Regions from separate parts of the Clostridium sp. LIBA-8553 genome, predicted to be linked through region 2. Evidence: a T-box and tRNA genes for the amino acid it is inferred to sense, from the RefSeq annotation. Region 2 holds a T-box; the other holds one or more tRNA genes.
What was found. The T-box of region 2 lies ahead of trpS (tryptophan--tRNA ligase). A T-box ahead of a tRNA ligase gene usually reads a tRNA of that ligase, here a tRNA-Trp.

Region 1 (4,436 bases), 1.6 Mb from region 2:
TTTACAATAAAAGAATTTTTCTCTAATTAAATTTTCTAATAAATCAGTATCAATTTTAAAATGCTCATCTATATTTCCTTTTAATATGACTTTGAATAAATTTTTTATTCTTGATTCCTTTGAAAAAGCACTTAATATTCTTTCAATTATTTCTTCCTTAGTCTCACATCCAGATACATCAACTTCTCTTACAAAATATTCTCTTTTATTCATTTTTACAAAATTTAAATCTACTGCTCCTAAAGTTACATTCCCTAATATTATTCCTCTGTCTCCAACTTCATCAAACCCTCTTCCCTCTGGACAACCTGGATATGCATAATAAGTTTTACCAATTTTCTTTATTCCTGAAAACTTATGAATGTGACCTAAGGCTATATAATCCATATTACTAGCTTCTATTTCTTTAAATAATAAAGGATTATATTCTCCACTTTCATTATTTCCTAACTCCCCATGTAGAAGCATAATTTTTATTAAATTCTTGTCCTCTTCCTGAACTTTAAAATTTTTAAGTTGTGATTCTCTAATATATTTATCATTAAATGATGCTCCATATATTACTGTATCTAATTCTGATATTTCTACTCTTTCCATTTGATTATTAAATATATAAACATTGTTTCCCCAATTAATCATATTATAAAAAGATTTTTTATTATAAGGATCGTGGTTTCCCGCCGCAATAAATACTTTTATATTATGTCTATTAAGTTTATCCATCTGATCTTTTATAAAAATAAGAGTACTCTTTTCTAAAGTATCATTGTCAAAAAGGTCTCCAGCTAAAAGAATTAAATCAACTTTTTCATCAATTCCTTTATTTATTATTTTACTAAAATTTTCTCTTAATTCTGCTCTTCTCATTACACCTATTTCTTTTGGTAATTCCTTAAAAGGAGTATCAAAATGAATATCACTACAATGTAATATTTTTACCTTTTTCAACAGCATGACACCTCACTTATTCCAATTTATTCTAATTTTATCATAGAGAATACCAAAAAAAAAGACTATCTAGAGGATGTTGCATCCTCTAGATAGCTTTTTTGCGGTAGAAGTTTAAGCTTCATGTTTTGGTGGTTTACCTTCCATAACACTTCCTCCTGCTATATCTTCAGAATCACTATGTAGGTTTTCTTCAATGGTCGTTTCTGCGGTTGTTTCTGCAATGCCCATATCTATTACCTCCTACTTTCCAATGAATCTTTTGTTTAGTTTAGTACTAGCGAAAGGGTCATTATTTTAACTGACTTTCATAAGCTTCTACCATTCTTTTTACCATTTCGCCGCCTACGGAACCACATTGTCTTGAACTTAGGTCTCCATTATAATCTGAGAATGGTACACCTAATTCTCTAGCTACCTCAGTCTTGAATTTACTTAATCCATTTTTTGCTTCTGGAACTAATGATGTTGACATTTCTAATTCCTCCTTTGGCTTTGGTAATTTGTAAGCTTGAAATTTGTTTATCTCTTGCTTACACTATTATATTAACCAGAATACAGATTATAAACCTATGAAATCTAAGGATTTTTTTCCATAAAATTCTTATAAAAATAAATTTAATCATAATAGAAACATCGTTATACTGAACTTTATTAAAATTAATTTTAAGCAAAAAAAAAATCAGTAAATTAATTTACTGATTTTCTGGCAGGGGCAGTAGGACTTGAACCCACAACCAATGGTTTTGGAGACCACTACTCTACCAATTGAGCCATACCCCTATAATATTATGTTATAAATTGTGTTAATTGGCAGGGGCAGTAGGACTCGAACCCACAACCAATGGTTTTGGAGACCACTACTCTACCAATTGAGCCATACCCCTGAACACAGAATTTATTATATATTAAAATTAAACTTAACGCAAGAGTTTTTTATGTAATTTTTTATTTTTAATAAAAAATACATTTTAATACATTAATAAAATAGCCTTCTATTTGCTAATAAAAGTAAAGTATATTCTATTTTAAATCTTATAAACAACCACCTACTAAAACTCTTCTAAAATATACTTTACTCTCTATTTTCAACTATTTTATTATGCTAATTTAAATCCTGAATCTTTTAATTTCTTCTTAATATTTTCAATGTCTCCATTCTTAATTCTAACTATAACTTCTTTAACCTCAGTTAAACTTTTTGTATCTACGATAACTACACTTAATATATCTCCCTCTTCTTGAGATATTATTTTAGTCATTTTTGATAATTGTCCTGGAACATCATATGTTCTTATAACTATTCTTTCTCCCTTATTAAGTCCAAAAGCATTGTTAAATTCTTTAAAAACTGCCTTATGAGTTAATATTCCCTTAAAATTATCAAATTCATCTACAACAGCAACAAAAGAAATTCTCATTTTTTCTAACATAGCTACTGCCTTTTCTATATGCTCTTCCTTACTTATTATAGGAATTTCTGTTTTAAAAATTTCTCCTACACTAACATTATTTAACAACTCTTCTTTGCCTAAATTACTTTTAAAGTAATGCTCATATATGCAGCTTTTAGAAACTGCTCCCCTAAATTTATTGCCATCTACTACAGGAATTGATAAAAAATTATTATCATCCATAATTTTCAATGCATCTTTAAGTCTAGTTTTAGAATTAACTAAATCAAGATTGTCCTTATTTGTCATAACAGCTTTTACTAACATACAAATCCCCCCAATTCCTAAATTCACATACTTTATAATAATATTATACTATTATCCTATTCCTTAGTTATCTAATTACATTAAATTTACTAAAGTATTAATTAAAGAGTCTTTTGCCCTTTAAAGGTTAATATTATAATAATTTTATGGATGTATGTTTTATTAAATCTCATAGAAAATTTAGCTTATTTAGAGTACATAATAAAACTTAAAATATCTTATTAAATCTAGCATCTCTTTTCTTTTTCTTTAAATTTGGATAGAATGATTACAGAGTGTTAATTTGAAAGGAGTTCTTTATGGAATTTATAGTAGATAGTGTAGATAAAACTATGCATATTGGAAGACAACTCGGTTCTCTTGTAAATAAAGGGGATATTCTTTGTTTAACTGGAGACTTAGGAACTGGCAAAACTCATATGAGCAAAGGAATTGCAGAAGGATTAGGAATTGACGAACACATAACTAGTCCAACTTTTAATATAGTTAATGAATATCACAGCGGAAGACTAACTCTTTACCATTTTGATGTTTATAGAGTTAATGATCCTGATGAAATTGAAGCAATAGGTTTTGATGAATATATCTTTGGTGATGGTGTAAGCTTAATCGAATGGGCTAACTATATAGAAGAACTTATACCAGAAGAATATATACATATTAAAATTGAAAAATTACCTGATATGGGTGAGAACTTTAGAAAAATAACTATTGACGGTTATGGAAATAGATATAATTACATAAAGGAGATAAAAGAATGTTAGTATTAGCCATTGACTCTTCTTCTAGCACTGCTACATGTGCCTTAGTAAATGAAAAGGGAGTTCTAGGAGAAATAAACTTAAATGATAAAAAACAACACTCCGTTTTATTAATGGATTTAATAGATGATTTACTTAAATATAACAACTTAAAAATCAAAGATTTAGATGGGTTTGCTATTAGCGAAGGACCTGGTTCATTTACTGGTCTTAGAATAGGAATGGCAACTGTTAAAGGGTTAAGCTTTGGAAGTAAAAAGCCTTCTGTTTGTATTTCCTCACTTGATGCCTTAGCTTATAACATATCAGGCTTTAAAGGAATAATATGTCCAATTATAGATGCACTTAGAGGAAATGTATACTCTTCTCTTTATAGAAAAGAAGAAGATAAACTTACTTCTCTTAGTGAAAAAGAATGTATCTCTTTAAACGATTTAGTTGAAAAAATCAAAGAAAGAAATGAAGATGTTATCTTTGTTGGAGATGGAATAACTAAACATAAAAATTTCTTAAAAGAAGCTCTTCCTAACTGCTCTTTCGCACCAAATCATTCAGCTTACCCAAGAGCGGCATCAGTTGGTGAGTTAGGATTAAAATTATTAGAAAATGGAATTTCTCATGATTTAAATACATACGCTCCAGTTTATTTAAGAAAGTCTCAAGCTGAAAGAGAATATGAAGAAAGAATGAGATTAAAATAATGAGTTCATATAAAATAGAACCTATGAACGCTTCTCATGTAGAAGGTATTTTTGAAGTAAGTAAACTTAGTCTTCCTGAAGCTTGGAATATAGAATCTATAGAAAAAGAACTTTCAAACAAGCTAGCAAAATATCTTGTTGCTTTAGATGGTAACACGGTTATTGGATTTGTTGGAATGTGGATTGTCTTTGACGAGGGTGATATAACAAACATAGCTGTTCATCCTGACTATAGAAAACAAGGAATTGGAAATCTACTAATGAATAGTCTGATTGCTTTATGTAAGGAAAATAATATTACTTCT
Region 2 (4,436 bases):
ATTTGTTACATACAGTGTCCTTAATTCCTTACTCTGTATTTGTTAAAAAGGCAAACTACACAGGACATACTCCCAAATTAATAAAGAGTGATTTCTTAATGAAGTATGTTTATGATAATTTTCTTTCTGAAATTAAAAGTTTAGATGATTTTGAAAATATATTACTAATACCTTTAGGAAAAGCTGTAGAAGAAGTTTTATGTAAGCTTAAAGAAGAAGGTTTTATAAGTGAAAGACAAATTCTTAAGGGGTTTCCACATCCATCAGGTGCAAATGTTAATAGAATACCTCAATTAAATGAAAACAAAGACAGAATGATTAAAGAAATCAGAGAGTTTTTCTAGAGAAAGATAATTAATTTTTAAGATATATAGAATCCTATGGTAAAATAATTAGGTGAATTAAAGTATTTTATTGAGAAGGAAGTATATGATGAAGAGTGTTAAAATGAGATATCCAATATATCTTAAAGAGTTTAAATGTATTGGGGGAGAATGTGAAGATAGCTGTTGTATAGGATGGGATGTTGATATTGATAAGTTTACTTTTGAGCAATATAAAGGAATTCAAGATGATGAAATGAAAAATATGCTTGAAAGTAATCTTATTAAAAATAAGAACCATCAATGTGATGAAATTGATTTTGCAAAAGTTAAGTTAGGAGAAACTAAGAGATGTCCTTTCTTAAATTGTGAGAATTATTGTGTTATCCATGCCAATCTTGGTGAAGAATATCTTTCAAATGTTTGTACATCTTTTCCTAGGGTAACTAATAAAATTGATGGAATTTATGAAATGTCACTTGCTGTAGCTTGTCCTGAGGCAGCTAGAATTCTTTTACTTAAAAAAGAAGGTATTGATTTTTCAGAAGGTGATGAAACTTTAGGAAAACATATAATATCAAGTGAGGTTAATACTGAACTTGGTGAAGGAGAGTGGCTTCCTGTAGAGTTTATTAAAGAAATTAGAGAAGTAAGTATAAAGATAATAAAAAATAGAAAGTTTTCATTAGATAAGAGACTTTACATATTGGGCGAATTTATAAATAGTTTAGAAGATGAATATGAATATAATTATGATAATGTATTAAATTTCATAAAGGAATATGACATAAATAATGTCCAAGACCCATATAAAGAAAATCCTATGAATTATATTATTCAAGTTGATTTCTTTAAGAAGCTACTTACTATGCTGCGTGTAGAAAAAGATGTTGATAGCGAAAGATTTAAGGAATATTCAAGAGAAGTTAGGGAAGGACTTAATCTTAATGAGGAAAACTATTTAGCTAAAAATGCTCAAATGTATATAAAAGCTTTTGAAGATTATGAGAAAGAGTTTTTAGATGAAAATAGCTATATATTTGAAAATTATATTGTTAATTTTATTTATAGCAATCTATTCCCATTTTGTGAGATAGAATCTATATTTGATAGTTATATAATGCTACTTATAAGATATACCTTTATGAGATTTTATTTAGTTGGAATGTATTTATATAATGCAAATAGAGAAGGAAATGATGATAATAAAGCACTTTCAAAAGAGGAAGTGGTTAGATTTATACAATGTTTCTCAAAGGTTGTGGAACATCATAAGACTTACTTAGTTGACTTATTAAATTACATAAAAGAACATGATTTTAATAACTTAGAGTTTGTAAAAACATTATTGCCAAAATAGCATTTCATATTTGATTTAGGTTCTGTTTTAAACTGGTGTTGATTTTTTTATATAGAGTATAAGGATTGTATTATCTACGTAATAATAGCAATACTTAGTGGAATTAAGCTAGCTCTGAATAAATAGTTAAGAAGCCACATTTACCTGAGGTAGAGCTTTAATTTAAAATATCTATTATTTTGTGGAGGTAAAAATGGCAACAAAACCTAAAATAAAAATTCAATATAATGAAGAATTAAAAAAATAGGTCTTTAATCTAAATTTTACTTATAATTTTTTAGAAAATGGTAGCTTTTTATAATATATTTTATAATAATTTCTATGTTTTTATATAAAATATATAATGAACTGTTTTTACACATAAATAAAAAAGTGATATATTATAATAAATCCTTTGATAAGGAGTAGTAATTAAATTTAGCTTCAATAAAGAGAGTTAGGGGTGGTGGAATCCTAGCAAGAAGAGATTTAATGAATGGACCTTTGAGGAACAAAGAGAAATCTTATTTTGAGAGTATCGGAGTGGTGTGCCGCACCTTACAGCGGATAGAGTATAATAGTACTTGAAGTTGAGAGGCATATTTTTATATGCAAGTTAGGTGGCAACGCGGAAGTTATCTCCGTCCTATTTATTTAGGACGGAGTTTTTTTATTTTAATAGAGGCTATATTTTAAGTAAATGTTGATTTTTAGATAAGACTTTATATCTAGTTACTTATTAAGGTGGCTTTATGGATTTATCTAAAAATTAATACGAATTTTAGAACAGAGAATAAGTAGAATTAAATATATTTAAATTATAGAAGCAATTTAAAAGATTAGGAGGAGAAATTTATGAAAAAAGAAATAATTTTAACAGGAGATAGACCAACAGGAAAATTACACATAGGACATTATGTTGGTTCTTTGATTAATAGAGTACAATTACAAAATAGTGGAGAATATGAAAGTTATATAATGATTGCAGACCAACAAGCGTTAACAGATAATGCTAGAAATCCAGAAAAAATAAGAAAAAGCTTAACTGAGGTTGCTTTAGATTATTTAGCCGTTGGAATAGATCCAAGTAAATCCACTATATTCGTTCAATCTCAAATTCCAGAGTTAAATGAATTAACTATGCATTATTTAAATTTAGTAACAGTTGCAAGGTTAGAAAGAAATCCAACAGTTAAGAATGAAATAAAAGAGAAAAACTTTAACATGAGCATACCATCAGGGTTTTTAATTTATCCTGTAAGTCAAGCTGCTGATATAACAGCATTTAAAGCTACTGTAGTTCCTGCTGGTGAAGATCAATTACCTATGATTGAGCAGACAAGAGAAATAGTGAGAAGTTTTAATTCAATATATGAAAAAGAGGTATTAGTTGAACCAAGAGTTATCTTACCAAAGGCAGGTTTAGGAAGACTACCTGGTATAGATGGAAATGCTAAGATGAGTAAATCTTTAAATAACGCAATATATTTATCTGATGAGCCAGAAGTTATAAAGAAAAAAGTTATGTCAATGTACACAGATCCTAATCATATTAGAGTTGAGGATCCAGGAAAAGTTGAAAACAACACTGTGTTTACTTATTTAGATGCTTTTGCACAAGACAAAACAAAGGTGGAAGAAATGAAGGAGCACTATAGAAGAGGTGGTTTAGGTGATGTTAAAGTAAAAAAATACTTAAATGAAGTACTACAAGCAGAATTAGAGCCTATAAGAGAAAGAAGAAAAGAATATGAGAAAAATATTGATTATGTATATGAAATCTTAAAAAGTGGTAGTGAAAATGCAAGAGAAAAAGCAAGTAATACTCTTTATGAAGTTAGAGAAGCTATAGGAATAAATTACTTCAATAATTTATTATAGAAATTAGTACATTAATAGACCTCTTTAGGTCTATTTTTTTATAGTTTATCATTACTTCTATTTGGAGCAATAGAGATAAAGAGAGGAATAAGACGTGTACTTAAAAGAGTTAAGTATTAGATTTAATGAAATTCTAACACGCAAATATATTTATATCTTGTCTATCTTTTATAAAACTTTTTAAAAGGAAGTATGTTTCTTCTGAAACTTTTGCTTTTATGGATACATTATGAGCAAAGGTCACTTCTTCTATTAAATCATTACTTTCCTCAATTAAACCTTTTATTGCTTCATATGAACTATAAGAAGCTTCTATAAATATAGAAAGTTTTTCTTTTTCCTCTTCTATAATTGTTTCATCTCTATAGTTTGCTCTACAAGTACTATCATCTTTTGTTTCTAAAACATATACTCTAAGTTTATTACTTCTAGGAAACTCAATTTTTTCTATGCTTCTTAAAAGCTTTTTTAATTCTTCTCTTGAAAGATCTAGAAATTCTCTTTTTTCATATCCATCTTCATAAACATTAAAGGTGTTTTCAAGTTTTTCAATAACAACCTTTCTATTCTTCTTATAGGATCTTATATCTAAACAATTATAAGGTTTTAATTCGTTTAATTTTCTTAAGGAGTCAAAAGTGAAATTATCGATTGTAAACATAAATTTTCACCTGCTTTCAGAATCATTTTCTTAAAGTATAGCATTTTTTTGTTTACGCTAGAATAATTTAGCTTATTGGATTTATTTATACATATTATAAAATTTTATAATATGTGTATAAGTAAAACTAAAAATAGTAAAATCAAAGTTATAATTAAATTTAAAGAATAATAACTTTATTTTTATTTGGAGAAACTATGCTTTCACAAGCATGAGTTCTTAAATAAACAGT

Region 1: it has a tRNA-Trp gene. The T-box ahead of trpS (tryptophan--tRNA ligase) is inferred to sense a tRNA for this amino acid. The anticodon was not compared.

Annotation. Positions count from the first base shown of each region.
Region 1 is NZ_CM173489.1:2,937,944-2,942,379, forward strand. Features, by position in the region: gene AC2JAQ_RS13115 (metallophosphoesterase family protein) at 1-954, opposite strand, end outside; gene AC2JAQ_RS13120 (alpha/beta-type small acid-soluble spore protein) at 1,241-1,423, opposite strand; tRNA gene AC2JAQ_RS13125 (tRNA-Trp) at 1,656-1,731, opposite strand; tRNA gene AC2JAQ_RS13130 (tRNA-Trp) at 1,760-1,835, opposite strand; gene AC2JAQ_RS13135 (CBS domain-containing protein) at 2,049-2,669, opposite strand; gene tsaE (tRNA (adenosine(37)-N6)-threonylcarbamoyltransferase complex ATPase subunit type 1 TsaE) at 2,969-3,433, shown strand; gene tsaB (tRNA (adenosine(37)-N6)-threonylcarbamoyltransferase complex dimerization subunit type 1 TsaB) at 3,427-4,131, shown strand; gene rimI (ribosomal protein S18-alanine N-acetyltransferase) at 4,131-4,436, shown strand, end outside.
Region 2 is NZ_CM173489.1:935,906-940,341, forward strand. Features, by position in the region: gene AC2JAQ_RS03980 (hypothetical protein) at 1-344, shown strand, start outside; gene fliB (flagellin lysine-N-methylase) at 433-1,683, shown strand; T-box leader at 2,069-2,314, shown strand; gene trpS (tryptophan--tRNA ligase) at 2,518-3,543, shown strand; gene AC2JAQ_RS03995 (hypothetical protein) at 3,677-4,204, opposite strand.